Regions from separate parts of the Rhodococcus chondri genome, predicted to be linked through region 2. Evidence: riboswitches for the same ligand, from Rfam matches in the RefSeq annotation. Region 2 holds a riboswitch; the other holds the start of a gene.
What was found. Region 2 has a riboswitch for cyclic di-AMP ahead of Q8814_RS12030 (transglycosylase family protein). Riboswitches for the same ligand answer to the same signal wherever they lie in the genome.
Positions count from the first base shown of each region.

Region 1 (3,396 bases), on a different contig from region 2:
GGGTCATCGCCGCGCGCAGCGCTCCACCTCCGGTGCCCGGCACGAGATGCGACAGGATCTTCTCTGCGTCGAGACCCGGGGGGAACGGAGTTCCGGCGAGGACGGCCTTCTCCTGGTCACCGAGCGCGTCGAATGCGTCGAGGACACGCTCGATCTGCGTGTCGAGTTCGCCACGTTGCCGTTCGAGATCGTCACGCAGAGACTGGGCCTGCTCTGCCGCACGTCGTGCTGCCTCGGCGGAATGCTGTGACGCCGCGGCGGCTTCGGCGGCGGCGGCGGTGGCGACACGGAACTTCTGCACGTCCTGGGAGGTCTGTTCACCGAGGACGTCGAGCAGCACCATCTGGTCGAGCATCTGCTGCGGTGAGTCGCTGACCATAACGGCGAACAGTCGGTTGGTACGCGCCCCGCGGTAGTTGGCCCGCGCGAGCTTGTCGACGACCGGTCGGAAGCGCGCGACCTCCGTCTGCGCCGCCGTCAACGCCTCCCGGTCGGCTACGGCCCGGCTCTCGGCGGCGTGCTGCTCGGCGATTCTCGCGTCGAGGTCGATTCCGGCCTGGTGCATGGCTTCTGTCGTCTGCTCGGATCGGCGCGAGAGATCCGCGAGGTGCTCGAGTTGTGCCGTCGGACTGTCGCCGGCCGGGTCCGCCGCTGCGGGTGCGGAGGTGATGCCGAGGAGGAGAAGTACCGTGCCGGCGAGAACGGTGCGAACAGCCGATTTCGTCCTGTCGGAAACCACGAGGAGTGCGTCCTTTCCCAAAGATCTCGATCAGGTTACGGAATGGCATAGGTTTGTGTCTACCCGGCAGTAGCAACACGGATCGGCACCCCGGTAACGACGTGAGGGTGGGCCGGCACGAAGCCGACCCACCCTCACGCGGATGCCTCGATCAGACGCGGGACGCTCCGATCGGACTCGAAATCAGAAGCGGCGTGCGCCGTCGACCGGCATCGAGTTCAGCGGCGCGATCTTGACCGGCTGGCTCGAGGTCGACGCGTGGACGATGTTGCCGTTGCCGATGTAGATGCCGGTGTGGCTGCCGCCGTAGAACGACACGACATCGCCGGGCTGCAGGGCCGAGACCGGCACCGACTGGCCCGCGGACGCCTGCTGGTAGCTGGTGCGCGGCACGTTCAGGCCCACCTGCTGGAACGCCCACTGGACGAGACCGGAGCAGTCGAACGCGTTGGGGCCGGCCGCACCGTAGACATACGGGGCGCCGATCTTGCTCTGGGCGACATCGGCGGCGCGCTGACCGACCGAGGAGTACGGCGCGGTGAACGGCGCCGGAGCCGCGGCCGGAGCAGCCTGCGGAGCCTGGGGAGCCGGCGGCAGAAGGTTGGTGACCTCCGCCGGGACCGTCACGCCGGCGGGAAGGTCGAAGGTGCCGACGCCGGGGATGCTGACGGGTGCCGCCATCGCGGGCCCGGTCGAGACGGTAACTGCGCCGAGTGCCAGCGCGCCGACAACAACTGCACGCCGAACGGAACGCATACGATTCTGTGAGACCACGAGGGGATGTTCTCCAATTCTTCCGTTACCCGCCGACCGAGTTAGCTGACGGGTTCGGGCCGGAAGAATTCAGCCCTACCCCTCTGTCCGCTGACGCGGTCGAGGGGATTCACCCCAGGTACTAAGTGGGTCCCCGGCTCGGGCACCTGTGTGGGTGTCCCGATTAGGCGGTGGCCGAGCGGCTGCGACCCGGTGGGCCGCCAAACTCTCCGCTTGGTCTCAGGAAGATTACGAAACGGCATCGAAGATGTCGAACACTCCAAGTGAGGGTTGTCCCATTTGGGGTGGTTACCCGTTTCGGGACGGGCGGCAGGCCTATCCGATAACAGTCGTGTAACGACGAAGGGGATGGGCCTGTCCCCATCGCCCCCGGCTACCCCTCCGTGAGCGACGGAGCGAGAACGATTTCCCAGGCAGGGGCCGGATTCGAGTGCCCCGAGCCGTCGAGACGGCCGCCCGGACGACGGGCGCCGCGCACCCCCGTCCGCGCGGATCGACCGCCACCCACCGCTACCCTCCCCGGCGAAACCACGATTCGATGTGACGCTCGTCTCCCTCCCCGGCCCGTAGCGGCTTTTGCCGGGTTCGCGCGGAGCTGTCGGTGCCGCTTTCTAGGCTCACCCACATGACGCCGTCGCCCAGATCCACCGACAACGGACCGGGTGTCCAACTCAGTTTCGACGAACTGGACACGCCCTTGCGCGAAACCACCTTTGTCGTCGTCGACCTGGAGACCACGGGAGGCAGCGCGAGCGAAGACGCCATCACCGAGATCGGCGCGGTCAAGGTCCGCGGCGGCGAAGTCCTCGGAGAATTCGCCACCCTCGTCGACCCCGGACGTTCGATCCCACCCGACATCGTGCGGCTCACCGGCATCACCACGGCCATGGTCTACGCCGCCCCGCGAATCGAGCAGGTGCTCCCCTCTTTCCTCGAGTTCGCGGCCGGCTCCGTCCTCGTCGCCCACAATGCCGGGTTCGACGTGGGATTCCTGCGGGCCGCCGCCACGCGCTGCGACCATTCGTGGCCGCGATTCCAGGTCGTGTGCACCGTGAAGCTGGCACGCCGAGTGCTCGGCCGCGACGAAGCGCCGTCGGTGCGCCTATCCGCACTCGCGGAGCTGTTCCGCGTCTCGACCCAGCCCACCCACCGGGCGCTCGACGACGCCCGCGCCACCGTGGATGTGCTGCACGCGCTGATCGAACGAATCGGCAACCTGGGCGTTCACAGCCTGACCGAACTGCGCGACTACATCCCCGCGGTCACCGCCGAACAACGCGCCAAGCGCTCCCTCGCCGCGCACCTTCCGCACCGGCCCGGGGTGTACCTGTTCCGTGGCCCGTCCGACGAGGTTCTCTACGTCGGCACCGCGGTGGACCTCCACCGCCGCGTCCGCAACTACTTCACCGGATCGGAAACACGACCGCGACTCCGCGAGATGGTGGCCCTCACCACCCGCATCGACCATGTCGAGTGCTCCCACGGGCTCGAGGCCGGAGTACGCGAATTGCGTCTGCTCGCCGCCCACACGCCTCCGTACAACCGTCGTTCCAAGTACCCCACACGCGGCTGGTGGATCGTTCTCACCGACGAAGCCTTCCCTCGGCTCGCCGTCGGCCGCACACCTAGCGCCGACGCGGTGGGACCGTTCTCGTCACGCGCCGCAGCCACGGAGGTTGCGGCTACCCTCGCCGAGTTCTGCGGCCTGCGCACCTGCACGCGCCGGATCGCGCGGTCGGGCCGCCACGGCGATCGCTGCCTGCCCGGCGCGGTCGGTGCGTGTTCCGCCGCTGCACACGGCCTTCAGGACCCGCAGCAGTACTCCGCTCAGGTCGAACACGCGCGCGCCGTGATCCACGGTCGCGACGACACGGTCCTCGCAC
Region 1 covers NZ_JAUZMZ010000018.1:30,039-33,434, forward strand. Annotated here, with positions in the region: gene Q8814_RS05350 (C40 family peptidase) at 1-739, opposite strand, end outside; gene Q8814_RS05355 (C40 family peptidase) at 923-1,513, opposite strand; cyclic di-AMP (ydaO/yuaA leader) riboswitch at 1,529-1,693, opposite strand; gene Q8814_RS05360 (DEDD exonuclease domain-containing protein) at 2,139-3,396, shown strand, end outside.
Region 1: linked by a shared signal. The riboswitch ahead of Q8814_RS05355 (C40 family peptidase) and the one ahead of Q8814_RS12030 (transglycosylase family protein) in region 2 are both predicted to bind cyclic di-AMP.

Region 2 (3,396 bases):
GACGTTCCTCGACGGCGTGATGTTCGAACCCGGTCAGCAGCGTGCGGTGACCGTTCCGAGCGACCCGTCGACGCAGCTGCTCGGCATCGAGATCCAGTTGCCGTCGGCGGTCGTCGACGAGGCAGGTGAGCCGATCGCTCACGCAGTGTGGGCGATCCAGACGTTCTGATCCCCGCGCGTTCCCGCGCGGCAATGAGCCCGCACCCGTGCCACGCCGCTCAACCGACCGGATGAACCATCCGGTCGGTTGAGCGCAGCCGGACGGTGTCAGTGATCGAGCTCGCGGGCGATAGCGCGCATGACCTCGGAGATCCGCTGGCCGTTCTTGCGGTCGGGGTAGCGACCCCGCGCAAGGTCCGGCTGGATGGCCCCTTCGATGATCTTGATCATGTCCTCGATCATGCCGTGCAGCTCGTCGGGTGCCCGTCGTTCGCGCGCCGGCGCCTCACGTCGTCCGCCCTGCTGTCGCACGGTCGGTTGTTCGAGGACGGTGACCTTGAGCGCTTGGGGTCCGCGACGGCCCACGGCCATCCCGAACTCGACTCGCTGACCGGGTTTGAGGCTTTCCACTCCGTCGGGCAGTGCGGAGGACCGCACGTAGACGTCCTCTCCCTCGTCCTGAGACAGGAAGCCGAAGCCCTTCTCGACGTCGTACCACTTCACCTTGCCGGTTGGCACCGCGCTCACCTGCTCCTCGACAGCCGTGCCCGCAGGCACGAGTGGATATGCAAAACAACGCGCCCCAACTCATCTGGAGCGGGACGCGTAGAGGATGCCAGTGTACCCCGCACGCATCTCCTGTCCCCCGACGCACGTGGCCGGTCCGGGCCGGCGGCGACTACCGTGGAACACCGTGGGCACTTCTTCCTCGGATTCCTCGGCGTCGTCACGCCACGAACTGCCGCCGCGTAACGGACTACTGAAAGCGGCCGTCGCCTGCTTCCTGGTCGGCGTCGTCGCGGTGGTCGCGATCTTCCTGACCCCGGTTGTCACGGACGGCACCCCCGGTCTGGTGCTGTATCTGCTGACCCTGGCGTGGCCTCTGGGCTTCGTCCTGGCAATCATGTTCGCGCTTCGGTCCGGACGCAGAGCAAGGAACGGTGAGTCGTCGTGAGAGTGCTGCTCAACATCATCTGGCTCGTCTTCGGCGGGCTGTGGCTGGCGCTGGGTTATTTCGTGGCGGGCCTGATCTGCTTCGTACTCATCATCACGATCCCGTTCGGCATCGCGTCGTTCCGCATCGGCGTGTACGCCTTGTGGCCGTTCGGTAAGACCACTGTGGACAAGCCCACGGCGGGCACGGCGTCGTTGATCGGCAATGTGATCTGGATCATCGTCGCCGGCATCTGGCTCGCGCTCGGTCACGTCCTCACAGCGCTTGCCATGGCCGTGACGATCATCGGGATTCCGCTTGCGATCGCCAACCTGAAAATGATCCCGATCTCGTTGATGCCGCTCGGCAAGGACATCGTCCCCATCGACAGCCGCCCGAGTTACACGTGACCTTCGTCACATAACAGCGGGATAACAAACCGAGCTCGAAACGGGTTTGACCGCTCGGACCCTCGGTTACCTGCGGGTTCGGTCGTGTGTCCTCCGAGGCCCGCTGCGGACGAGAACGAATCGCGCGTTACCAATCAGTGACACTCGGGCGCAGAACCCGTTACCGTCATTTCCGGTCGGACCACCTGGCTCGACCAACCCGGGCCCGCAGCGCCAAATTCCTGTCCCGCGGAACCCGGTTATCCCGACGAACGATCCACGGGACAGGAAACGGGGGACCCAACCGGTCTCCCAGGGAACAGCCCCCACCGGGAAGTTCCCAGGAGGCCCGGGCCGCCGACACGGCGACCCTCGGGGTGAAGCAGGACCGCTCCCACAGAGCGCGAAAGCCGGACTACCTCTTCAGTCCGAACCCGACAGCTGACCTCGTAGGCGCACGGAGAGGAACTCGGAACCGACATGAGCGGACGCCATCGCAAGCCCACCAACACCGGTCGTAACCTCGCGAAGTTCGCGCTGACCGGCGCAGTCCTCGGCGTTACGGGTGTCGCGTTCAGCGGCACGGCCGCTGCCGCCCCCGACTCCGACTGGGACCGCCTCGCACAGTGCGAGTCCGGCGGAAACTGGGCCATCAACACCGGCAACGGCTACCAGGGCGGACTCCAGTTCTCGCCCAGCACCTGGAACGCCTACGGCGGCCAGAATTACGCGCCGACCGCCAACCAGGCCAGCCGCGATCAGCAGATCGCCGTTGCCGAGCGCGTGCTCGCCGGTCAGGGCTGGGGCGCATGGCCCTCCTGCTCCTCGAGCCTCGGCCTGTCCAGCGCACCCGCGCAGCGCAGCGTCGACAGCACGCCGAGCGCCCCCGCGGCGCCCGCACAGTCCGCTCCGGTCACGAGCAACCCGGTGCCGCAGCTCGCCGAGGTGCCCACGGTCACCGTCAAGCCCCAGAGCGCCATCGACGGCTTCGAGCAGGGCGTCAAGGCGCTGCAGGACGCCGGAATCCCCCTCGATCCGAACATCCTCGACGCCGTACGCGCGGCGCTCCCGCAGTAAATCTCCAGCGCAAAGCGGCCCCGCACCGATTCGGTGCGGGGCCTCTTTCCGTTCGTCCGGCTTCTCGCCGAAGCCGGACGATTCGAAGAATCAGCGGTTGATGATGGTCCGGGGATGCATGTACGGAAGGTCGTCCACCGGCAGGGGGAACTCGACGTCCTCGCCGTACGGGGACAGGGGGCCCGAGCGCGTCGACGAGAGCTCGGTCACCGCGTGGTCGCCGTCGGCCAGCTCCGGCCAGCCGCGATCGACATACTGTTTCTTCGAAGTGTCAGCCATGCCGCCCATTTTGGCAGGTGAGTTCGTCGCGGGCTAGCTCAGGTATCTAATCTGGAGCCGATGACCTCCACCACACCCGCTCCGGACTCGGCAGCGGACGCGCTCGCCGACTGGCTTTCCGGCCGCCGCGACACCGAGCTGGCCGCACTGCTGCGCGCACGCCCCGATCTGGTGGTGCCGCCACCCGCCACGATGAGCGTGCTGGCCAACCGGGCGCGGCAACGCGCGTCGGTGTTCCGTGCAGCCGACGAACTCACCACCGCGGACTTCGGGGTCATCGATGCACTGTCCCGCCTCGGTGCCGTCGACACCGCGGCGACCCGCCGCGCCGTGCTCGACTCCCTGTCCGGCCGCATCACCGCGAAGGCGACCGACCGCATTCTCGACCGGCTCCGCGCGCTGCTGCTCGTCTGGGGTCCACCGGACGCCCTGCGCCTCGTCAAGGCCGCCGTCGAAACGGTGCCGTGGCGTGTCGGCCGCGCCGTCGACCCGGACACACCGACCCGCGAGGAGCTCGAGGAGATGCTCACCGACGTCAACCCGACCGCCGCGGGTGCC
Region 2 covers NZ_JAUZMZ010000057.1:20,850-24,245, reverse strand. Annotated here, with positions in the region: gene Q8814_RS12050 (DUF2771 domain-containing protein) at 1-169, shown strand, start outside; gene Q8814_RS12045 (cold-shock protein) at 268-678, opposite strand; gene Q8814_RS12040 (hypothetical protein) at 854-1,114, shown strand; gene Q8814_RS12035 (YccF domain-containing protein) at 1,111-1,503, shown strand; cyclic di-AMP (ydaO/yuaA leader) riboswitch at 1,828-1,952, shown strand; gene Q8814_RS12030 (transglycosylase family protein) at 1,963-2,559, shown strand; gene Q8814_RS12025 (hypothetical protein) at 2,650-2,838, opposite strand; gene Q8814_RS12020 (helicase-associated domain-containing protein) at 2,899-3,396, shown strand, end outside.